Regions from separate parts of the Lactococcus sp. EKM203L genome, predicted to be linked through region 1. Evidence: riboswitches for the same ligand, from Rfam matches in the RefSeq annotation. Region 1 holds a riboswitch; each other region holds the start of a gene.
What was found. Region 1 has a riboswitch for magnesium ahead of HFD15_RS06830 (FtsW/RodA/SpoVE family cell cycle protein). Riboswitches for the same ligand answer to the same signal wherever they lie in the genome.
Positions count from the first base shown of each region.

Region 2: another riboswitch for magnesium. It lies ahead of mgtA (magnesium-translocating P-type ATPase); the one in region 1 lies ahead of HFD15_RS06830 (FtsW/RodA/SpoVE family cell cycle protein).
Region 3: another riboswitch for magnesium. It lies ahead of HFD15_RS14205 (hypothetical protein); the one in region 1 lies ahead of HFD15_RS06830 (FtsW/RodA/SpoVE family cell cycle protein).

Region 1 covers NZ_JAALEQ010000003.1:206,185-214,464, reverse strand. Annotated here, with positions in the region: gene HFD15_RS06845 (VOC family protein) at 1-527, shown strand, start outside; gene HFD15_RS06840 (hypothetical protein) at 919-1,086, shown strand; M-box (ykoK) riboswitch at 1,838-1,999, shown strand; gene HFD15_RS06830 (FtsW/RodA/SpoVE family cell cycle protein) at 2,372-3,571, shown strand; gene HFD15_RS06825 (LCP family protein) at 3,602-4,900, shown strand; gene rpsN (30S ribosomal protein S14) at 4,998-5,267, shown strand; gene liaF (cell wall-active antibiotics response protein LiaF) at 5,433-6,062, shown strand; gene HFD15_RS06810 (sensor histidine kinase) at 6,059-7,057, shown strand; gene HFD15_RS06805 (response regulator transcription factor) at 7,085-7,714, shown strand; gene HFD15_RS14285 (Cof-type HAD-IIB family hydrolase) at 7,785-8,280, shown strand, end outside.
Region 2 covers NZ_JAALEQ010000005.1:27,030-35,309, forward strand. Annotated here, with positions in the region: gene metE (5-methyltetrahydropteroyltriglutamate--homocysteine S-methyltransferase) at 1-2,065, opposite strand, end outside; gene HFD15_RS09485 (metal-dependent transcriptional regulator) at 2,221-2,874, opposite strand; gene mgtA (magnesium-translocating P-type ATPase) at 2,968-5,700, opposite strand; M-box (ykoK) riboswitch at 5,959-6,119, opposite strand; gene dltD (D-alanyl-lipoteichoic acid biosynthesis protein DltD) at 6,183-7,469, opposite strand; gene dltC (D-alanine--poly(phosphoribitol) ligase subunit DltC) at 7,459-7,698, opposite strand; gene dltB (D-alanyl-lipoteichoic acid biosynthesis protein DltB) at 7,741-8,280, opposite strand, start outside.
Region 3 covers NZ_JAALEQ010000001.1:275,539-283,818, forward strand. Annotated here, with positions in the region: gene aguA (agmatine deiminase) at 1-633, shown strand, start outside; gene arcC (carbamate kinase) at 658-1,611, shown strand; M-box (ykoK) riboswitch at 1,731-1,900, shown strand; gene HFD15_RS14205 (hypothetical protein) at 1,957-2,307, shown strand; gene HFD15_RS01515 (ABC transporter permease subunit) at 2,326-3,714, shown strand; gene HFD15_RS01520 (ABC transporter ATP-binding protein) at 3,732-4,529, shown strand; gene HFD15_RS01525 (LCP family protein) at 4,558-5,706, shown strand; gene HFD15_RS01530 (CPBP family intramembrane glutamic endopeptidase) at 5,748-6,434, opposite strand; gene HFD15_RS01535 (hypothetical protein) at 6,653-6,811, opposite strand; gene HFD15_RS01540 (DUF1440 domain-containing protein) at 7,082-7,621, opposite strand; gene HFD15_RS01545 (NADH-dependent flavin oxidoreductase) at 7,793-8,280, opposite strand, start outside.

The DNA of each region.
Region 1 (8,280 bases):
TAAGTGAATCATTTTATATTAATGATCCAGAGGGAAATGGCATAGAGCTATATCACGATAGAGACTCTACTGAGTGGATTTGGGAAGATGGTAAAGTTAAAATGGGGACTTTACCAGTTGATGTTCAAGCTTTATTAGATCAAAAAAATAACCATTTAGATTATCCTAAAAATATGAAAATTGGTCATCTGCATTTCACGGGTAATTCAATTGCTAAATCAGATGAATTTTTTAATGAGCTATTAAATACCGATTTGGTATCATTTGTCGGGGATACGGCTCACTTTTATTCTCAGAATCACTATCATCATCATTTTGCCACAAATATTTGGGAGGGTGAAAATATAAATAAAAGAAATTTATTAGAAAATGGTATATTAAAATGGGAATTAGAAGTATCTAAAGATTACTATGACTCAATTTCACAAAGAATAATAGAGAAAGGTATTCCATTTAAAGATGATGAAAACTCAATCTCTATAGAAGATCATGTTGGATCGAAACTTATTCTATTTAAAAAAATATAGTATATTTATCATTAAAAAAAATTATTTATTGAACTTCTTATTTTATCTCTCTTATACAACAGTGGTGAATCCAAAACTTAACTATGAAAAAGTAGCACTAACTATATAGTGCCTCAATAGCCATGCTGAACAAGAAGAGGCTAAGCATATCAATGACATAACAAAATACAATGATTGATCCTATATCAATAAAGATTTCATAAAATATTCCTACTTCAAAAGTGCTATTAAGTCATAATTAAATCTATTAAAATAAAAACTAAATAATAAGACAATCTAAACAAAATTTATTTTTGAATAATACGAGATAATTAGGGTTTGCACGTTTGGCTTTTAGTGAATTTTGTTATAATATATTACATTATAGTCTGACATTTGAAGGAGATGATTTATGAAAGATAAACAGTTATATCAAATAGCAAGTATTTGTTTTTTTATTGCAGGTCTTATATTTTTGATATTTGGACAAAGTCAACACACTATTTTCTTATTAGGTATATTATTTATAATTTTATCTATTAGTTTTATGGTTACTAGCAGAAATACACCAAAATTATAGGAATAAAATTGGAAGGCGCGTGCAAATATTAATAATATAAATACAAGAATTTTACTTTATTTTTGAGCGAGTTATAAATCTGATTTTGTTTTAAAATAAATGGTGAAAGTAGAAAGACGAAGTCGGATATTACTTATTACATGACACAGGTTTAATTTGATAGATAATCAAAAAGAATTTCCTAGAGCTGGTTATATTGCAATGATTGAAGGTGTTTTACATGAAAAACTTAAACCAATTTTAGGTAAAAAGTAAGAGTGTTTTATAATCTGATTTATAGTACATTCAGTAGACAGTCCATACCACATATTGCTTGACTTTTAAAGTTTACTAGCCTATAATCATTGGTATAACAACAAATAAAAAATAACTTTCAAAAACCATCCAGCATGGACAGTTGATAAAATGAGTCGTTATGCCCGTATTGCTTTAGGAATTCGATAAATATAATAAAAAGCTCCTTAGTCAGCATTGACTAGGAAGTTTTTTTATTTATTAACGAAATTCATTATTCAATTATAAGCTTTTTGTCTGTATATTTTAATCTTTGGTATTTTATTTTAAAAAATAATATTTTTGTCTTAGTTCTAATTTCTAAAAACTTAGTCATAACAAGAGGTTTAAACTAATAAAAAAACATTTAATTTAGGTAATGAATTTGTTATTTGACTAAAAGTATAGGTCGTGTTATAATTTTTTTGCTTAGGAAATATTTTGAAAATTTAATTTAAGCAATTTTGGTTAGAGATTTTCTAACCATCGGTAGGTGAGGCTACCACAGGGATACGGGTTGCTGCCGCAGAGTCGTGGAGACACGATGAGAGGGCCAACAGTTCACGTCGAAAAAAGAAGGCGTGAAATAGTGCAACAACATCGCCCTGCGGAGCTAAAGCTTGAACGATACTGGGTACTTTAGTTCACTTGATAGTGTATCTTTTTGAAATCATACCTTGTCTACGTTCAACCGGCGTAGGCATTTTTTTTATAAAAAAGGAGGTGGTGAAAATGGAAGCACAGAATAACAGTGGCTCAGACCCTGGGAGCTATAGGAAGAAAGATAGCATAAAAGTGGACAAGCATTTTTATCACTTCAATCTAACCTAGTTCTCTGAGTTGGAGCTGTACAATCAAAATCTACTATAAATCAGAAATTGAGGTACAAGCCGATGACAAAAATATTAATTCATACAACAATAAAAAATAAGAAATAAAAAGTTATTCATTGATTTGCAACTAGAAATACTCTTGTCGTTCATTTGGAAAATTAACGAAGGGGGATTCATTTATGGATAAAAAAATTACAAAAAATAGTTTTTTAGATTTATCTATTTTGATTCCTTATTTGATTCTTTCAGCTGTTGGCTTACTCATGGTGTTTTCAGCAACTGTCCCCTATCAAATTAACCGAGGACTATCTCCTTATCGATTGGCAATTTCTCAAGGAGTCTTTATAATTATAAGTTTTGTGGCTTTAATTATTATTTATCGAGTAAAATTAAGAATTATAAAAAATGAAAAGATTTTAAAAATAATTTTTCTAATTATTATCTTGCTGATGATTTATTCAAGGGTGGGGCCTAATACATCAGCGAATGGAGCGCATGGATGGATTCCCTTACCAGGGATTGGAACTATTCAGCCGGTTGAATTTGCAAAACTTTTTACAGTTTGGTTTCTTGCTTCTATCTTTTCTAACAGACAAGAAGAGATTGAGAAAAATGATATTCAAGCAATTTTTAAGGGTAACACTCTCATAAAAAAAGTTGTAGGGGGATGGCGATTTCCGATTATCTTACTAATGATAGTGGAACTCAGTATGCCTAATTTAGGAAATACAGCAATTATTGGACTCTTAGCCTTGATAATGATTGGTGCAAGTGGAATTTCTTGGCGATGGTTTTCAGGTTATGGGAAGATGTTGCTTACGATTAGTCTTAGTTTTTTGCTCTTTCTTTTTATCAGTGGAGGCGATTTGATTCCAGGATCTTATATTAATGCTCGATTTAAAGCATTTGTTAATCCTTTTACTGACTTGGCTTCTTCGGGTCATCAACTTGCTAATTCATATTATGCGATTGTAGATGGTGGCTGGTTTGGAAGAGGACTGGGGAATTCGATTGAAAAACAAGGATTTTTGCCTGAAGCTCATACAGATTTTATATTTTCAGTAATAGTAGAAGAATTGGGAATCATTGGTGGAATTATAATCCTAGCTGTCATTTTTTTCATGATTACCCGAATGCTTTTGGTGGGGATGCGGGCAAAAGATCCATTTAATTCAATGATTTCAATTGGTTGTTCATCTTTTTTGTTGATACAAGTTTTTGTCAATTTAGGTGGAGCAATTGGTTTGGTTCCAGAGACAGGTGTCACCTTTCCCTTTTTATCACAAGGTGGATCATCATTTTTAATTTCAACTTTGGCAGTAGGACTGGTTTTGAATAGCTCGGCTGACGAAAAATTAAAGAGTTTAAGTAAGTTATAATTTTTAATAAAAGAAAGAAGTATTCTTGATATGAAAAGAAAAGAAATTAGACAAAAGAAAAAAATAAAAAGGTCTAAAAAAGTATATTTTGTTCGTTTTATGTCCCTTTTTGTTATTTTAGTCGTGGCAGTTAGTGCGGTTATCTATGTTCAAGCAGAGAAAACATTAACGAAAACTCATGTAAATACAAAAATAAAAAGTTCTAGTATATCTGCAAAAAAACCACTAACTATTTTGCTTATGGGAGTGGATACTGGTGATAATAGTCGGGGTGGTGCAGATTCATGGAATGGAAATTCAGATTCTCAAATTATTTTAACATTGAATCCTCGGACAAAAACAACCACTATTATTTCAGTGGAACGAGATACGATGACGAATATTGAAGATGCATCTGGAAAAATTCAATCTACTCAAAAAATGAATGCTGCTTATCCTTTAGGATTTAATAATGGTGGGTTATCATCTGCTGTCACTTATGCCATGAAAACGATTGGTAATCAAGTAGGGCTGAATCTTAATAATTTTATGATTGTTAATATGGACGGTTTAGTAAATCTTGTGAATGACGTTGGAGGAGTAGAAGTTGTCAATGATACTAATGGCTCAGATGTCTATCAAGGGACTGATTCAGGTAAAATAACTTTGCCTGGTTCAGATAAAATTGTAGATAGTGGAGCGATTTATATCTCAAATACAGAACCTGAATATAAAGCTTATGTTCCTTATCTTTCAGGAAATCCTAAGCAGCTCATCAACGGAGAACAAGCCTTAGTTTTTGCTCGAGATAGAGATACGTTAGCCAATGGGAATTATGGACGCGCCGCTCATCAACGAGAAGTTATGACTGAATTAATGAACAAAATGCTTAGTCTTAATAGTGTTTTTAAATATCAATCATTTTTAAATGATATTTCATCAGATTTTAAAACGAACATTTCGATAAATCTTGCTAATTTGACCGCATTTATGGCTTATAAAGATTGTCTTAACAAGGTAGTTTCTGTTCAATATCAAGGGGTAAGTCAAATGGTGGATGGTGGAAGTTATGAATTCATACCAGAAAATGTGGATTTGGCTATTCAAAATATAATGAGACAAGCAAATGATGAGTCTGTCACTGATAAGCTTGATCAAAGTGTCATTACTTATGAAAACTATTTTGGAAGTCAAATTGACCAATATTATATGCCTTCTGCGACGGTAACTATCAAAGGTGAAAAAAGTGAAACTTATGGAGTGGATACTAAAGGGAGTCTAGTAAAAATAAATAAGAAGAATGCCCAAGACTATGTTTCAAGTCAAGGAGGAGCTTTAGTCGCTAATTAAAATAGAGATAATAAAATAATGTTAACCAGTTGACATTGTTTTATTTATAGGATATACTTAACTGGTTAACTAAATTAATAAATGAAAGGATAATATTTTGGCGAAGAAATCAAAAATTGCTAAATTTAAAAAGCAACAAAAATTTGTTGCTCAATATCAAGAGCTTAGACAGGAACTTAAGAAAGAAAAAAATTATGAAGCTCTCCGAAAACTTCCTAAAGATTCTCATCCCAATCGAATGAAAATGCGAGATCGAATTGACGGAAGACCCAGAGCCTACATGCGAAAATTTGGTATGTCACGAGTTAATTTTAGAAAATTGGCGCATGAAGGTAAGATTCCAGGGGTTAAGAAGTCAAGCTGGTAGAAATCTTTTTGAAAAATTTTATGGGATATGATAAAAATATTTTTATTATGTAATTTAAAGAATACTTCGTCTTAATGAATGGAGTATTTTTTCTCTATCTTGCTTAAGTAAAATTTAAGTCTTAAGTCCGAGAAAAAGTAAGCTTTTTTTTGGTACAATAGATTTATGAATAAAAAATTGAAAGCAATCTTTATTATAGAAATTTTTATTGTATTAGGATTGATTTTTCATGTGATTAGTACACCGCGTATGTGGGTAGTTCTAGCTTTAGCTATTCTCTTTACTATCTTGGCGACTCGTTCGCGTGCGCGTGTATTACGTATCATCAGTTTCATTTTTTGGGCAATATCGGTAATGATTCTCTTCACAGTTGGATGGTTCTGGTTAGCAATTATCTTCCCTACGATTGCTTGCATCGTTTTTTGGAAAAATAATCCACGAGAAGGAGGAGTAAGAAATTTTTCTTACGAAGATATTTCTCAAGATGAATCTGAGTCAATCATGAATGAAAATCAAAATGATATCATTGATCTTGATGATGTTACTTTTAAACCTTCTGGAAATAGTCTTTCTATTAAAAAAATGACAGGTAATACAAAAATTATTGTTCCTGAGGATGTAGGAGTTTCGCTTGATTTAACAACAAATGCTGGGCTTGTAAAGATTTTCAATGAGGCAGCACAAATTAATGCGGGAAATGTTCGTTATTTTAGTGAAAATTTAGATCAGGTGGAAAAACGAATTAAAATCAATATCCGTGTTGATTCAGGAAATATTGAGGTGATTAGAGGATGAAAAAATCACTTTTCACAACCTTTTTAGCAGTTTTTAGTATCATACTTATTATGTACCTTCTACTATTTATAATGATGAATAGTGGTCAACCTTTAGGGGGACTAAATACCGCTAATATTATTAGGGAACTTCGAGATAATTTCTATGGTTTATGGATATTTATATCAGTTGCAGGATTACTTGCGCTGATTTTTACCCTTTTTAATCATATTGAAAATATGGCTATTCAACAAAAATTTCAAGATGATATTAAACTTTTAGAAGAAAATCAACAACCTGAATCTCCTGAATTACAAGCTGTTCATGATAAAATTATGAATATGTCAGCTGAACTCCAAGAATTATCTAAGCAAAAATCTGCTGACAAAGCTGAAATTATTGAATTAGAGCGTAAAAGAATTTCACGGGAACTTCATGATTCTGTCAGTCAAGAACTTTTTGCAGCGACAATGATTTTATCTTCTGTTGCTGGTTCGACACAAAATTTGACTAAAGAACAAATCGAAACACAGACACAATTGGTTTTAAAAGTGCTCCATTCTGCACAAAATGAAATGCGAGCACTCTTACTACATCTTAGACCAGTAGAGCTAGATGGTAAGAGTCTAGCAGAAGGGTTGTCAGCACTGACAGACGAGCTCCAAGCGAAAATATCAGCAAATATTACGGTTAAATTGGCTAACATTGAAGCGACGAGTAATGTTGAGGACAATTTATTTCGAATGGCTCAAGAGATTTTATCGAATACTTTGCGTCATTCGCAAGCCGAGCACATTGAAGTTTCTTTAAGAGAATCACTTGGAAACATTTTCTTGAAAATTGCTGATGATGGAGTTGGTTTTGATGTTTCTACTAGTGATAAGACGGCCAGTTACGGTTTAGCCAATATCAAAGAACGTGCTTTATTAATCGGCGGAGATGCCAAAGTAATCTCGGCACCAGGTGCGGGGACAACTGTTGAAATCATTATCCCTAAAGCGAAGCCGAGCCTTTAAAAATGATGCGTATTTAGAAAGAACAAAATGGAAAAAATTAAACTTTTAATTGTTGATGACCACCAGATGGTGCGACTAGGTTTATCAAGTTTCATGAATATTCAACCCGATATCGAAGTGGTTGGTGAAGCTGCCGATGGCGAGTCAGGATTTTTAAAAACTGAAATGCTTGACCCTGATGTTATTCTCATGGATTTAGTGATGGATCGACTTGATGGAATTGGAGCAACGCAAAAGATTTTAGCCAAAAATCCAGAACGAAAAATTTTAATTCTAACGAGTTTTATTGATGACGAAAAAGTTTTTCCAGCTTTAGCTGCTGGAGCTAAAGGTTATATTCTTAAAACATCACAAGCCGCTGATATCGCATCTGCGATCAGAAAAGTTGCCAATGGAGAAGATGTCCTTTCCGATGCTGTCAAGGAAAAGATTGCTCAACAAAAACATCGAAAACATGAATTATATGATGATTTATCAAAAAGAGAATTAGAAGTATTAAAAGTACTTGCGACGGGACTTTCTAATCAAGAAATTGCTGATGAACTTTTTATCAGTTTAAAAACAGTCAAAACTCATGTTTCTAATATTTTTAATAAGCTTGAAGTGTCAGACCGAACTCAAGCAACAATTTATGCCATTCAACATCACTTAGTTTAAACCTGAGGAAAAACAAGTTAGAAATATGATATAATTAAGTTTGTACAAATAAAATTAAAGTGAAAAAAAGATGGAAAAAATATTAGAAAAAGCCCAAAAAATAAAAATCATTTTTTTTGATATTGATGATACTTTGAGGGTCAAAGATTCAGCTTTCATGCCTGAATCAATTACTGAAGTTTTTTATAAACTTCGTGAAAAAGGAATTATGACAGGAATTGCAACGGGAAGAAATCTTTTCGGAGTTGTTCCAGAAGTTAGGGCATTAAAACCAGATTTCTATGTAGCAATCAATGGTGCCTATGTTGAAAATGCACAAACAGGAGAAGTATTATATAAAAATACTTTTTCTAAGGAATTAATTGAAGAAATTATCACTTGGCTGAAAAATGAACAAAGTGGATATTCTTTTGTAGCTGCGGATAGTTTGAAAATTTCAAAATGGGATAAAATTGCTAGTGATGCAATTGGTCCAGTTTATTCGGAATTGGAAGAAAATCCCAATTATTATAAAACAAATGAAATTTATCAAATGTTGACAATTTCTGACCATGATGACCAATTAG
Region 2 (8,280 bases), on a different contig from region 1:
AGACTCCAGGTCCAACCAAAGTTTTAAAATGGTGAGCTTTCAATGCATCGATAATTGATAGCTCACTTCTACTTGCTTCAAAAGAAATTACATCAGCATCCATTGCGTCAATTGATGGAATAATATCTTCAAATTCAGAATAACACATATGCGTGTGAATTTGCGTTTCCGGTTTTACTTTAGAGTGAACTAAACGAAAGGCAGGGATTGCCCAATCTAGATATTCTTTATACCAATCACTTTTGCGAAGTGGTAACTTTTCTCTCAAAGCTGCCTCATCAATTTGAATAATCTTAATGCCAGCTTTTTCTAAGTCAAGAACTTCTTCTTGAACAGCTAATGCCAATTGCAAAGTACTTGCTTTTAATGAAATATCTTCTCGCGGAAAAGACCAATTTAGAATCGTTACAGGACCTGTCAGCATTCCTTTTACTGGTTTAGATGTTTGAGATTGAGCATAGGCTGACCAACGGACGGTCATCGCTTCTGGTCTAGTGACATCAGCCCACACGATTGGAGGTTTGACACAACGTGTTCCATAAGATTGAACCCATGCTTTTTGAGTAAAAACATAACCTTCTAACATTTCTCCAAAATACTCTACCATGTCATTTCGTTCAAATTCACCATGGACTAAAACGTCTAATCCAATATCTTCTTGGAGTTTAAGACATTCTTTTATTTTTTCTTCTAAGAATGTGTCATAATCTGCTTGGCTTAATTCTCCTCGCTTATTTTGTAGCCGAACTTTTCTCACTTCTGCCGTTTGAGGAAATGAACCGATGGTTGTGGTTGGTAAAAGCGGTAAATTAAGCGATTGAGATTGACTTGCTCGTCTTTCGACTAGTGACGGTTGTCTAGTAAAGTCTTTTTCTGTTAAATGATCAAGTTTTTGCTTAAGTTTAGAATTTTCACGAACTCTTTCATTTTCAAAAAGTTCGACATTCTTCTTCAAAAAAGAAGTGTTTTTATTAAAATAAATATCGGAAATTTCATCAATTTCATTTAATTTTTCTGTGGCAAATGAAAAGTGTTTAAGGATTTCTTTTGATAATTTAGTTTCGCTTTTAACTGTTACTGGAACGTGTTGTAAAGAGCAGCTTGTATTAATTACGATATCTACTACTTCATCTAAAGAGGCCAGTAGCTCAAGTGTCTTTTGATAATTATTACGCCAAATATTCTTTCCATTTACTAATCCTGCAAAAAGTATTTTCTCTTTGGGAAAACCGTATTTTTGAATAAGAGCTAAAGAATCTCTTCCTTCTATAAAATCAAGACCAATACCATCAAAATCAAGCTTTATTATTTCTTTATAGCTATCACGAACATCTCCAAAATATGTTTGAAGAAGTATCTTAAGGTTGTTTTTACTCTTAAGTAGTTCTTCATAAATACTCACAAATAATTTTTTTTCTTCTTCAGTTTGGTCTAAAACAAGTGCTGGTTCTTCAATCTGTAACCATTCTACTCCTAGTTGATTAAGTTCTTTTAGTAGTGTTTGAAAAGCTACAATAACATCAGATAATACTGTATCTTTCGTGGCTCCTGACTTGTAATCTGCTAAAACTAAAAATGTATATGGGCCAATAATTGTTGGTCTGGTTTCAAACCCAGCAGATTTTGCTTCCTTATATTCATTTAATAATTTTGAAAAATTTGCTTTAATAATCGTATCTTTGTTAATTTCTGGAACTAAATAATGATAGTTTGTATTAAACCATTTTTTCATTGGTCTTGCTTTTACGTCATTTTGTTCATCTTGGAAACCACGCGCTAATGCAAATAAAGTATCTAGTTCATTTAATTCTAAATTTTTATAAGACTCTGGAATTACACCAAGAGCAATTGATAAATCTAAGGTTTGGTCATAGAAAGAAAAGTCATTGGAAATAGGTGAGTCAATTCCAGCTTCTTTTTGACTTTTCCAATTTTCCAACCGAATTTCTTTGGCTACTGTTTGTAATTCTTCTTCTGTAATTTCTTTACGAAAATATTTTTCAAGAGCAAATTTTAATTCACGGTTTGAACCGATACGTGGGAAAGCAATAATTGATTTTTTCATAGTCATAGTCTCCAATTTTTAATAGGTCTATCTTATCAAATTTAATAAAACTTTAATAATACATTTTTAATATGATGACCTATAGTTTAAAACTATATGAAAACTCAAAAATAAAAAGTCCAAATAAATTTCTTGGACTTTTAGTGTATCTTATCTTATCTTCTATGCATGAGATGAATTTTAGATTGTAAAAATGGTGGGATTACAATTGTACTTTCTCGATCTTCTTTAATAATTATTGATTTATCTTCTAATTTATCGATTACTTTAATAAGATGTGGAAGAGAAATTTCTAATTTTTTGAAAAAGTTTTTTCCTTCTTCTTCTATAGTAGTAACGTGGTAAGTCTGATCAACTTGTGCTTCATCAAGTGTGAGTTCCACTTCATTTTTCAGCCAAAATGATTCTGTAGGAATTTCTGAGCCGTGAGGGTCAGTTGCTGGATAGCCCATCAGGACATACAGAGATTCAATCAACCTTGGTGATGAAGCATGTTCTAAATTTTCGGCTTCATCGTGCACTTCCTCCATTGTATATCCAACCTTCTCAAAAAGAAAAGTTTCCCAGACCCTATGACTTTTTAAAATAAATCTCGCTTCGTGATTTCCTAAGTCTGTAAGTGATACCCCATAATAAGGTTTATGAATAACAAGTTCTTTTTTGGCTAATCGTTTAATCATTTCAGTGGCGCTTGGTGATGATACTGATAATTTTTGAGCAATGGCATTAATACTAACAGATCCATTATTTTCATTTTTTAGGCTATATATTGCCTTTAGATAGTCTTGTTCATTTTTTGATGTTTTCATTTTTTTACCTTACTTTTCTTGATTTAATTATAGCATAGACTATACCAAAGTAAAATAAAAGTGGGATAAATTATCACCACTTTTATTTTTTATTTAAAGTAATTCACCGTATTTTGAAACAAATATTTTTTTAAATATGGTGACAAGCATCATATACATCACTACTGTTAAAATTAGCCATGGGAAAAAGTTAATTGGTAAAGCCATTAAACCAATTGAATCTCCAAAGCTTGTGAATGGAATGATTGTGAGTCCAATGATTCCCATGAAAGTTAAGATTGTTAATGGAGCCGAAGCACGACTTTGTAAAAATGGAATTTTAGGAGTACGAATCATATGGATAACCAAGGTTTGAGTCCACATTGATTCAACAAACCAGCCAGTATGGAAGAGCGCGATAAATCCAATATATGCTGTACTTCCAGGAACAAGAGAGCTAAATGGTCCAAATGTTGCTGGACAAATCACAAAGAACATTAGGAGATAAGTTGTAATATCGAATACGGAACTTGTTGGGCCAATCCACAACATGAATTTACTTACAGAACTTGCATCCCATTTTCTTGGAACAACCAAATATTCTTCATCGACATTATCCCAAGGAATAGCGGTACAAGAGAAATCATAGATTAAATTAAGTAAGAGAATATGAATAGATAACATTGGAATAAATGGTAAAAATGCACTAGCGATTAGAACTGAGAACATATTACCAAAATTAGAGCTTGCTGTCATTTTTATATACTTAATCATGTTAGCATAGGTTTTTCTTCCTTCAATAATTCCTTTTTCAAGAACCATTAAATCTTTTTCTAACAAAATTACATCAGCTGACTCTTTGGCAATATCTACAGCACTATCTACTGAAATTCCAACGTCAGATGATTTCATTGCTGCTGCGTCATTAATACCATCTCCCATATAGCCGACACTATTGCCTGAATTTCTAAGTGTTGTTACTATTCTGGCTTTTTGTTGAGGTGATAACTTAGCAAAAACAGAAGCTTCCTTGGCAACCTTTGCCAATTCATTATCATCTAATTGGTCGATATCAGAACCTAAAATAGTTTTATCAACTGGAAGTCCTACTTGTTTGCAAACTGAACGAGTAACTTTATCGTTATCACCAGTCAAGATTTTAACTGATACCCCATATTTATTGAGTGCTTTGATTGCTTTTGCTGTAGATTCTTTGGGTGGATCAAGAAAGGCAAGATAACCCATTAACACCATTTCAGATTCATCTTGAACCGAGAATGTATCTACTGGTGAAGGATTTGTTTTTTGAGCGACTAAAATCACGCGCATTCCTTCTTCGTTAAGTTCATCAACTTTTTTCAGAATGTATGCTCTGAGTTCAGGAGTTAAATGAACAACATTTCCCTTATCTTCGACTAAAGTACAGATGTCTAACATTTCTTCAGCCGCACCTTTAGTAATCATTTGCGTTTTTGAAGTCGCTCCATTAGTATTGCTTTTTACTACAACACTCATCCGACGTCTTTCAAAATCAAAAGGAATTTCATCAACTTTTGTATATTTACTACTTAGACCACCCAGTTCAGGATTTTTATCTTGCTTGGCTTCGGCTCCTTCGATAATTGCCAAATCCATTAAATTCTTTAAACCAGTTTGGTAGTAACTATTCAAAAATCCATGTCTTAATACTCGAATATTTTCTTGCCCATGAATATCTAAATGACGCATTAATACTACTTTATCTTGTGTTAATGTTCCAGTTTTATCAGTGCAGAGAATATTCATTGAACCTAGATTTTGAATAGAATTTAGGTTCTTGATGATTGTTTTTTCTTTTGACATTGTGACTGCACCTTTTGCTAGGCAAGTTGTCACAATCATTGGTAACATTTCTGGTGTTAAACCAACAGCAACTGCTAAAGCAAATAGTGCAGCTTCCATCCAATCACCTTTAGTGAAACCATTGATCAATAAGACAAATGGAACCATAACTAACATAAAGCGAATAAGGACCCATGAAACTGAGTTAACGCCTTTTTCAAAAGTTGTTTTAGTTGAGTCTTCGGTTACACTTTTTGCCATTTCACCAAAAATGGTCGCATCTCCAGTTGCAATTACAACTCCATAAGCACTACCAGAAATGACATTTGAACCCATGAAGGCTAGGTTTACTGACTCTGTGATTGAATCATCTTTTTCATCAGTAGCTAAATCTAGTTTTTCTACTGGTTCGCTTTCACCAGTTAAAGAGGCTTGGCTGATAAATAAGTCTTTTGCTTGAATAATCCTAAGGTCTGCTGGAACCATGTCTCCAGCTGATAGATGGATAATATCGCCTACGAGAACTTCTTCAATAGGAATCTCTTGACTTCCTGATTCTAATCTATGAACGTTTGTCGTCGTCGTAATCATTTTTAAGAGATTCTCAGCAGCATTTCCACTTCTAGTCTCTTGAACGAAACGCAGAATTCCTGAGATTAAAACCATTGTAGTAATGATAATGAGTCCTTGGGGATTTTTCTCACCAGGAGCTGCTAAGATAATATCCGTAAAAGCTGAAACTAATGCTAAGACAAACAATATAATGGTAAAAGGATTGATGAACGCTTGATAAAGCCGTTTAATAAGTGAAGTTTTTTTACCACGCGTAATCGTATTATCTCCATATTGTTCACGAGAGATTTCTACTTGTTCTTCACTTAATCCTTTATTTGATGTTTTAAATTTTTGAAATAGCTCCTCTTTTGTAGAAGTTTTTGCAAATTCTAATCTTACATTTATTTCATTGTTATCTACAAATGTTGTAGCTCTTTTTGTGTTTTCGAGTGTTTTTCTAATTTTTTTCATTGGTCTGTACCTCATATTCTATAATATTTTTGCGTGTACAGTCCCAAACGTTAGGCACTTTAAAGAAGGTGATAAAAACGGAAAGCTGCTCTTATCACGTTAATTATCTGCGGCCTATCAGGCTCGGGACTATTAATGGTCTGGGATTCCATTTCCGTTTTTCACCTCCTTTTTTAAATACAAAAAACCTTGCCTACAAAACTTGAACGTAGGCAAGGGAATAATTCCAAAAAAGATATCACTATTATAGAGCGAATCAGTTACAAGCTATCGTTCAAGCTTTAGCTCCGCAGGGCGATGTTGTTGCACTATTTCACGCCTTGTTTTTCGACGTGAACTGTTGGCCCTCTCATCGTGTCTCCACGACTCTGCGGCAGCAACCCGTATCCCTGCGGTAGCCTCACCTACCGACGGCTATGCTTATGGCATAACCAAAACAATTATAACTGTTCTTTCTATTTTTGTCAATCTTTTTTTATTATTTAATTTATGATAGACTCTGTTGCACCATTCATTGCCCAATCTTTTGATAAAAATAACGAATTATCAATATGATATTTGACCTTACTTGGTGTCTTCATGAATTTTTCAATTGCTTTGTCTGTAGCCAACCAACCTTTAGTACCAAAGTGGACAGTGTCACCAGAGGCATAAGGCGTGTTATACATATCTGTTAAGTCAGCAATTTGATAAAAGCCTTGACTGCGCAATTGTGTTTTAATTTTAGAGCTGAAATTTTCGAGTGTTGCTTTTGATACTCCAGTGTAAGATGACCATGAGCCATTTACTGGTTGAATAACAAATAAAACATCATTATTATTTTTGGCAAACACATTTAAGAGCTGTTGGAAATCCTGATACTCTGGGCTTTCTAAATAGGTAACATGCTTTTTAAAATTTTCAAGATGTTTGTATTTGGATTTTATTTTCTTATCCCAAACTTTATTATTGATTTGGAAAGGATTGTTATTTGAACTATCTTTTCCTTGATCAACTGCCAATTTTTCTAAGTTTTCAGAGGTTGGATCATTGGGTAATTCTTTAGCAAACTTATTAATTTTTGGTGTAAGTCCAAGAGGTTGTGCTGTGAATTGTGAAACACTTGAGAAGAGTAAATCTTCTTTTCGCCAAAATTGAAGATTGGTCGCCACAGTCATTTTTTGTAGAGTGGTCAGTGGTTTTTTATCTGCTAGACGTTCTAGAGAATTATAAATCGTCTCTTCAGATTTAAGCGATCTAAATCTTAATAAATGTTTTGCAAGTTGGGTGGTGGTATTTTCTTTAGGATCTGCTTCTTTTAACCAACCGTAAATCTCACCTTTGGATACAAAGTTTTTCAATTCACTTTCAACAATTCCTTGTTTTGAAAACCATTGTGGACTAATGACAAAAACAATTTTACGATTTTTTAACTCATTTGCCACAGAGTTCATGTAGAAAAAGTGGGTTAAAGTAGTTGTTCCTGGTTGTCCTACTAAGAATGGCGTAAAACCAGAATTGTATTTTTTGAAATAGGCACTTGGGTGAAAAGAATCCACATGTTCCATTTCTGATGAACCAAGAACTGGTAAAAACTCGGGGTCTGAATAGGCTTGTTTTTTAATTGAATAGCCTGTAAAGCTTGGAGTATTTAGTGGTGATTGAGCAAATTTAATAAGTTGGTCTTTTGAGTATTTCATACCAACATTTATTGGGAGAAATATCAGTAAGCCAACAAGGGCTAAAGCTGCAATTAATGGGCCAATGGCTCTAAAAATTTTAATTTTCATCCTTTTTTTCCTGAACGCGTGCTGCTATTTTATTTGCTGTATTCCAATCTTCACGGTCCATTTCTGATGGTGGAAGACTGATATCAAAAGCGCCTTCTAATTCAACAATGAGCATGATGGCTCTCATTGAATCAAGAATTCCTTCTTCAAATAAATCCATGTCTAAGTCTTCACGGAATTCGTCTGTGCCTGATACGGTTTCGATAATATCAAAAATTTGTTCTTTCATTTTGTTTCTCCTAATGTTTTTTTATGATATGCCTAACGCCTTTTAGAAGTTAGGAAGTGGGAAATGTGGATCTATGCAGTGCATAATGATGTGATTTGGTATTCCTGAGAAAATAAGGAAACTGATAAATACTAGATTAAATGTAATGAAAATACTTATAGCACTTGTCCATTTATTATCTGCAATTTTCCAGTTTTTACGTTTCTTCAGACGTTTCCATGCGTCATACCCAATCATTAACATAGCGTGGTAGAAACCATAAAGGATGTAATACCAAGTTAAACCATGCCAGAATCCCATGAGTAACATATTTGCGAGGTAACCAACATTTGAGATGGTTATCATATTTTTCGACCATTTTTTAACCATGAATGTTTTCACTAATCTCATGAATACAAAGTCACGGAACCAAAAACTCAAAGTCATGTGCCATCTTTGCCAAAAGTCATGAATATTTTTAGCTAAGAAGGGTTTGTTAAAGTTGTGTGGGAGGTCATATCCCATTAAATTGCTGACACCAATGGCAAAGAGTGAGTAGCCAGCAAAATCAAAGAATAGATAGAGTCCGTAAGCATACATTGA
Region 3 (8,280 bases), on a different contig from region 1:
GAAGGAGGTTCGTTCCATGTTGACGGTCAAGGAACAGTTTTGACTACTGAAATGTGCCTTTTATCTGAAGGACGCAATCCTCACATGAGCAAAGAGGACATTGAAAATAAACTTAAAGAACATTTGAATGCTGAAAAAATTCTTTGGCTTGGGGATGGAATTGACCCAGAAGAAACAAACGGTCACGTGGATGATGTTGCTTGCTTCGTAGCACCAGGGGAAGTTGCATGCATTTATACTGAGGATGAGAAGTCACCTTTTTATGAAGCAGCACAAGATGCCTATAAACGCTTGAGCCAAATGACAGATGCTAAAGGACGTCAACTCAAAGTTCATAAATTGACTTGTCCAGCTAAAAATGTAACGATTAAAAAACAATTTAGAATTGATACAGTTGAAGGAACAATGCCACGTGAAGACGGAGATATTTGTATTGCTTCATATATGAATTTCTTGATTACAAACAAAGGAGTTATCGTACCACAATACGGTGATGAAAATGATGCTCTAGCATTAAAACAAGTTCAAGAGATGTTTCCAGACCGCGAAATAGTTGGCGTGAACACTGTTGAAGTAGTTTATGGTGGAGGAAATATCCATTGTATTACTCAACAACAACCTAAAGCCAAATAAGGAGTAGAGAGGATTTAACAGAAAATGGCAAAACGTATTGTAGTTGCTCTAGGGGGGAATGCTATTTTAACTAGCGACCCTACAGCGCAAGCACAATCTATGGCACTTAATAAGACTGCCGAACAATTAATGCCTTTAATAAAAGACAATGATGTTGAAATGGTCGTCACTCATGGAAATGGCCCCCAAGTTGGTAATTTACTTTTGCAACAACTTGAAAGTAATTCAGTTAAAAATCCGGCAATGCCACTTGATACAGCTGTTGCTATGACTCAAGGGCAAATCGGTTATTGGATGGCACAAGCTTTTACAGAAGCTCTTGCTAATAATGGAATGTCTGATGTTCCATTTGTTTCTGTAGTCACAAGAACAGTAGTTGATGCTAATGATGAGGCTTTTAAAAATCCGACAAAACCTATTGGACCTTTTTATAGCCAAGAAGAGGCTAAAAATATTCAGACTCAATATCCTGATTGGAAATTGATTGAGGATTCTGGACGAGGTTACCGAAGAGTAGTTCCTTCACCTTTACCTCTCAAAATTGTTGAGGCTAACGCAATTAAACCATTGTTAGAATCATCAGCTTTGGTTACAGTATCTGGTGGCGGAGGAATTCCAGTTATTGAAAAAAATAAGGGGTATCAAGGAGTCGAAGCGGTAATTGATAAAGATTTTTCGGCAGCAAAATTAGCAGAACTTGTTGATGCTGATGAACTAGTTATTTTTACCTCTGTCGGTGATGTCTTTTTAAATTTTGGGAAACCTAATCAAAAAGCTCTAGGAGTTGTACCAGTTAGCGAAATGCGTCAATATCTAGAGGAAGGTTATTTTGCGGCAGGTTCTATGAAACCAAAAGTGGCAGCAGCTGTCGCTTTTGTCGAAAATACTGGTAAGCAAGCCACGATTACTTCACTTGAAAATGTGGAAAACTTTGTTAAAAGTGGGGCAGGAACACGGATTGTCCCCGATTTAGTTTAAAAAAAGTATTTTTCAAAATAATTTATTTAAAATTCGAAATAAAAAGAATTTAAGTAGGTTACCCATTTCAATTTTACAAAAAGTATAGATAGTGCTATACTTTTTTTGTAGTAAATAAAAACTAATCATATTAGGTGAGGTTACTCTGAAGAACATAGGTTATCGCTCAAAACTGTCGAGAGACAATAATGGGTAAAGCAGGACTAGTCGAATCAAGGCTTTTCCAAGATAACTAGAAATATCATTTCTTACGTCTCAGAAAGCCAAAACTCAAATGTCGTGATTAAATAGACTAATAATCTATTGATTTTGAGAGCCTCCCTTTATATGAAAAGGAGGCTTTTTATGTCAAGAAGAAAATATCTTGATACAAAACAACCAAAAGTAAAATCTATTATGGGTGATTTTATTTTAATTGGTATTATTTGTTTGTTTGCATTTATTCTTATTGTGACACAAATAACTATTAACCAACCCCTTTCATCGTTACCGTCTCAAAGTTCAGTGGATGATGTCAAGAAAATGCACGATTTTTTATCTATTGGAAACCTTGCGTATTTTTCAATGCGAACAATGTTTCGCATGATTGTAGGAATGATGTGGTCAATTTTATTCTCTGTTATTTGTGGTGTATTGGCAATTAAGTTTAAAACTGCAAGAAGAATTATTTTGCCGATGGTCAATTTCTTAGAATGAGTTCCTTTATTAGGTTTCATGACATTCACTACTGCATTTTTACTTGGATTATATCCAGGTAATGTAATGGGAGCTGAAGCACTTGCCATTTTTGCAGTATTTACTGGACAGGCATGGAACATCATGTTGTCACTTTACCAAATAATGGAAGTAGTTCCCAAAGATTTGAAAGAAGTAACATCACAATTTCGATATAGTGCTTGGGAAAAATTTTGGCGTCTTGAATTTGTATATTCAATTCCAGGCCTACTATGGAATCTTGTCATATCTCAGTCAGCAGCATGGTTTGCCATTGTTGCAAGTGAACAGGTTACCGTCGCAATCCCTAAGTCTGAAACTTTAATTTTGCCAGGAATTGGCTCTTATATTCAAGTTGCATTAGATCGTGCAGACTTTAAAGCTTGTGGTTTCGCTGTTATTGCTTTAATTATTAATGTCGTCATACTAAATTTCTTAGTTTTTCAACCTTTGGTTAAAGCTACTTATTATTATCGTTATGATGAAGGAACAACTCAAGGTAATCCTCCAAAATCAATTGTATACAATTTAGTAAAAGCATCTAATTTTGGAAAAATATTAATGAAATGGATTCAAAAAATAAAAGATTTCTGGATTTTTAAGTTACCTAGAGTTTGGTATATTCTTAGGATAAATCTTATCTTTAAATATCTAGGAAAAGTTAAGAAATATATTTCAATCATTTGGTATATCCTTTTAGGGTATGCGGTTGTTATCTCTGCTATTAAACTTTATAGATTCTTACCTCATGAAGATTTTTCAATAATCCCTCACTTAATGCTTTTAACTACATTGAGGGTAGTATTAGCAATGCTTATAGCAGCAGCGATTTTTACACCTCTTGGGGTTTGGGTTGCAAGTAACAAAAGACGTTTAAGCTTTATCCAACCAATTGGACAAGTTGTTGGATCGATTCCTTCAAACGTATATACTCCATTCATAGTAATTTTTATTAGTTTAGGGTATAAGCAACTTGAGTGGTGGATTTTGCCGCTAATCATGGTTGGTTGTCAATGGTATTACTTTTTCAATGTTATTGCTGGGTATTTAGCAATACCAGATGATATAAAAGAAGTCACAAAAATTTTTCCATTATCCAAGTTCAAGTGGTGGACTCGCTATCTCATTCCATCAATGTTTCCGTACTTGATAACAGCTATCATAAATGCTGCGGGAGCAGCATGGAATGCAGATATAGCAGCGGAAAGCCTACAGTGGGGTAAAGAAACAATAAATGTTACTGGCTTAGGGCAATATATTGCTGTGAATGATGGAATTAAAGATAAATCAGCACTTGGTACTTTGGCGATGTGTGCTGTAGTAGGCTTGTGTATTATATTCGTTTGGCAACCACTTTACAAATATGCTAGAGAAAAATTCCATTATTAAAAAGGGAGGAAATAAGAATGGAAAAGAAAAATTTAATAAAAGTAACTTCACTCTGCAAAGCTTATGGAGTAGAAAGATCAAAGAAATATATACAAGTTCTGAAAGACATAAACTTTACCGTAAAGGAAGGAGAATTTGTAAGTCTTATTGGACAATCAGGAGCAGGGAAATCGACATTATTGAGAAGTTTAGCTGGTCTTGTTCATCCAAGTCATGGAGAAATCATCTTTGAAGGAAAAAAGATTAAAGAACCGGATCCAAACATTAGTATGGTTTTTCAGAATTTTGCTCTATTCCCATGGTTAAATGTTTATAAAAATGTTTCATTTGGCATAGATAATAATTTGAAAATATCTAAAAATGAAATTAATGATAGAGTAAAAAAACTAATAAAAATGATTGGGCTAGAGGGCAATGAAAAATCATATCCAAGAGAAATTTCTGGCGGAATGAAACAAAGAGTAGGATTTGCTAGAGCTTTAGCCGCAGAACCTACATTATTATTACTTGATGAACCTTTTTCTGCTTTAGATGTTGTAACATCCAAACAGCTGTCAGATCAACTTATAAATATGTGGTTAAGTCAACAAATTGTCACAAAATCAATTGTAATGATTACGCACGATATAGAACAAGCAGTGCAGATGTCTGATAGGATTATATTGTTAGATTCAAATCCAGGGAGGATTGCGAAAGTTTACAACATTGATATCCCAAGAAATCAAAGAACTATAAGTAGTATCTCAAGTATTGTTGAAGAAATTACTAATGAGATGGTAGTCATGACAGAACTTAATGTTAATAAAAATTTTTAGTAGGTAAAAGAAAGGAAGAAAAATTAATATGATTCCACATAGGAGAAAAAGAAATAATAAAATAAAAAAAATGGTCGGATTTCTCATATCTCTAGTAATAATAATAGCAGTTGGAGTATTCGGGTATATCGCTATGGCCAATCATCGCTTAAATAATATATTAGACAAGGGTTATCATAAAGTTGATAATAACTATAAATCTGAGAAACATAAAGATACAGAGTCATTTTTGATCATGGGTTTAGATAATACTCAAGAGAGAAATTTGGGAACGACGCGAACGGATGCGATGATGATTATTACAATTAACAAAAAAACAAAAACGACAACTTTTTGTAGTATCCCTCGCGATAGTTTTGTTCAAATTGATTCAAAATCATACAAAGGTATGCAACGGATAGAAGCTGCCTATACTTATGGAGGACCTTCGGCTTCAGTTAACACGGTAGAAAAAACTTTTAATATTCCTATTGATCATTATTGTGTTTTTAATTTCAATTCATTTATTAAGCTTATTGATGCTATAGGTGGAATTGATATTGATGTTGAAAAGTCATTTATGGGTACTGATGAAAGTGGTATTGAGTCTATAAAGTTTAATTCAGGTAAGCAACACTTAGATGGTGCCAAGGCTCTTTCATATGCTAGAGAACGACATGTAGATACAGATATTATGAGAGGTTTCAGGCAACAAAAGGTAATTTCAGCAGTTGAGGAGAAGTTAAAATCAATGACTTCTTTCACTAATTTATATTCTATTATTGATTCTTTAGATGATAATATTCAGACTGATATCACACCAAAAGATATTAAAGAGCTTATTTCTAACGCTTTAACTTTTAGTAATTACTCTAAACAACAATTAACTTTTGATTGGAGAACTTTCAGTAACCAAGGAAGAAGTATGGTAGAACTCTATAAAGATAGTATCAAATTTGTCAGTCATAAATTAAGAGTCTCTCTCGAATTAGATCGTAAAAATGAGACTGATAACAATGGATATTCCTTCCATACAAATGGTGACTATCTTTATCAAAGTGACTATACTGTCCAGAATCCAGAAGCTGAAGCACAAGAAGATACTTCAACGAATGGAAATACATATATTGGGACAAGCGGTAATACAACTACTGGTCCTCTGCCTAATATTAAGACTTCAAATGGTTTTATTAAGTAATTAAGATAAATAGCCCCTATCATAGGAGCTATTTATCTTAATTACTTAATAAAATATTTACAATTAGAAGGGCAATCACAGAATGAATTAGTGATGGATAGGATTACAAGGATAAAAATAATCCAATCATAGGTAATATGAATAAGTAAACCTGTATACAAGGAGTCGCTCCTTAAAGAGGCAAGGGTAAAGGGAATTCTTGCGGCTGCAATAATAAAAATAACTTGGGCAAAATTCCAGTCGTAAGTAGGTAAATGTAGAAATCCGAATATTAAAGTGGATATGATAACCGCAACAATTAAAGCTTTGCGTGTTCCACCTAATAAGTTTGCGATAATTATAAGTAAAATTATAGTAATTAACTCTTCACCTAAAAGCATAGGAATTGTCTTAAGAAGTCCAAAAATAGTCATTCCATCTGCTACTGGATTAGAATTTGGAGAACTTCCTAATAGTATTTTAGTAATTAGAATGCCAACTCCAGCAAAGATATAAGCACCTATAAGTCCAGCAAAATAAGTACTCACTATTTTTTGAGGTTTAGAAAAAGTGTAAGAAATTCCTTTTTTCCCAAAAAGAATGTAAAGGCTGATAAATCCAGCAATAGCTAAGGAAAAAGGAGCAATAACTGGCAGCCCAAAAGATAATGCTAAAAACCCAGCTAATAGTAAAATCAGTGATAGAGGAACTGCTGATTTGCTCATAGGTGCGGTAAAAAGTTTTTTCAAAAGAGAAACCTCCAAAATTTAGATAGATTGACAAGCCTAATAAAGCTATTTAAATAAGTATAACATGAATAAAAATTTTTTAAGGAATATAAACAATGGATAAAAATAGGTAGCTTAAAAGGGTATTTGAAAAAATTTGACAACAAAAAAAGCACCTACTCTATATCCTAAAGTAGATACTTTTACGGTGAGGGATGTTCATCCATTGACTTATTCTCCTATACTATTTTTTCTAAATTGTGTGTTGCTTCTTCAATTGTATTACCAATACCAAAAATTTGAGGTTTGTTAGCCAAAAAAGCTTGAAACACATTTTTTGAAGTATCAAGTTGAATACTATACTCAAAAAATTTATTTTTGTTAGTGTATGTCATCATAATACATTCTCCTTTCTTTTTTTAACGAAAGGGACTATAACAATCACAACGAAATTCCAAGTTCAGTTTAACACAAAAACAAAGTATTTGCAATATACGAGAAAATTAATAGGTAATAAAGTATTTGCCCTTAGATTGAAATTTAAAATCAGGTTTATGATATTTTGATAAAATATCTGTTAATCCAATCCTTTTAGAGATAAACAGGGCAATATTTTTCCGAAAAAGAACTGAAAAAAATAAAAAAGAAGGAATAATCCTTCTACTATATTAAATATTTTCTAAGTGCCCTTTTTTATCTTTAGCTATTAAGTAGTAGGCGCACGCTGCAATGGCCCAGGCCCAAACAATATGTCCAAAGAACTCAGAAAAGTGCTCGTCGAAAGGTTGGTTCCAAGGAGCAGGAACTGTTCCCATAGCTGGCATTAAGATAATATGCCAGATAATCCATATTACAATACCATAAGCAGCACCTTGCCATAAAGTGATAGCTTTCCAGTATTGCGCTATAAAAATAAATAATGCAGCAAAGAAAATTGAAAAACTAAAGTGAAGAATCAAAGAGAACCAAAATACTTTTTGATCTTGAGAATATAAAATGTATGAGTGGGTGAGAGAAGATGGCACACCAAACTGTTCCATCATATGTTGTGGAGGGTTGGTTAAATTACGAGCAATAGTTCGTGGCGGAAGAATTGCTTCCCAACCAATTTTAACCATTCCAGAAATCATACCTGAAATAAATCCGAACCAAATGCTTTTGAGAATAATTTCTTTTAGAGAAGCAATTGGTTTTCTTAATGAGAACATATTAATACTCCTTTCTTATGTCCTCTATTCTAACAAAAAGTTAAATGTAATTCAAAAATACCAGAGGATTCAGTGTTTTTGATGCTATCTTCCAAAATTGTAAACAAAGGAAGTAAAAAAATTGCTACTAGATATTTAAAAATCCCCACAGAAATTTCTGTGAGGAAATAATTATATATCGTACTTTCCTGTATGCAAAGTCCTGATTGATTCGCCTCCGGGTAAAGGAGGTAAGCCAAGAGAATCTTCACGGCTAAAGGCTTCAAGTAATCCAGGAGTTAAGTGAGAATACTCAACTGTTTCCGGACTAATCTTATGAAGAATTGTGTCCCCTTTTCCTTCAGTAACTTTTTTAGCAAAGTTAGGGTCAATCAAAGTTCCACGAGCAACAGCAATTAAATCAGCATAGTTTTCAATCGCATCAGTAGCTGTATCCTCCCCAAAAATACCACCGACAATAAGAAGTTTTGTTTTATCATCTAAGATTTCTCTAAAAAGTTCAGCATAAGATTTTTCGCTATTTTCAGGTTTAGAATTGTATCCTGCCCATAATGAAAGATGGATATAATCAAGTTCATATTTAATTACTTCAGAGATAAGTGAGAGAGCTTCTTTATAATCATAGCCAACATTTTTTCCATGAAGTTCTTCAGGAGAAA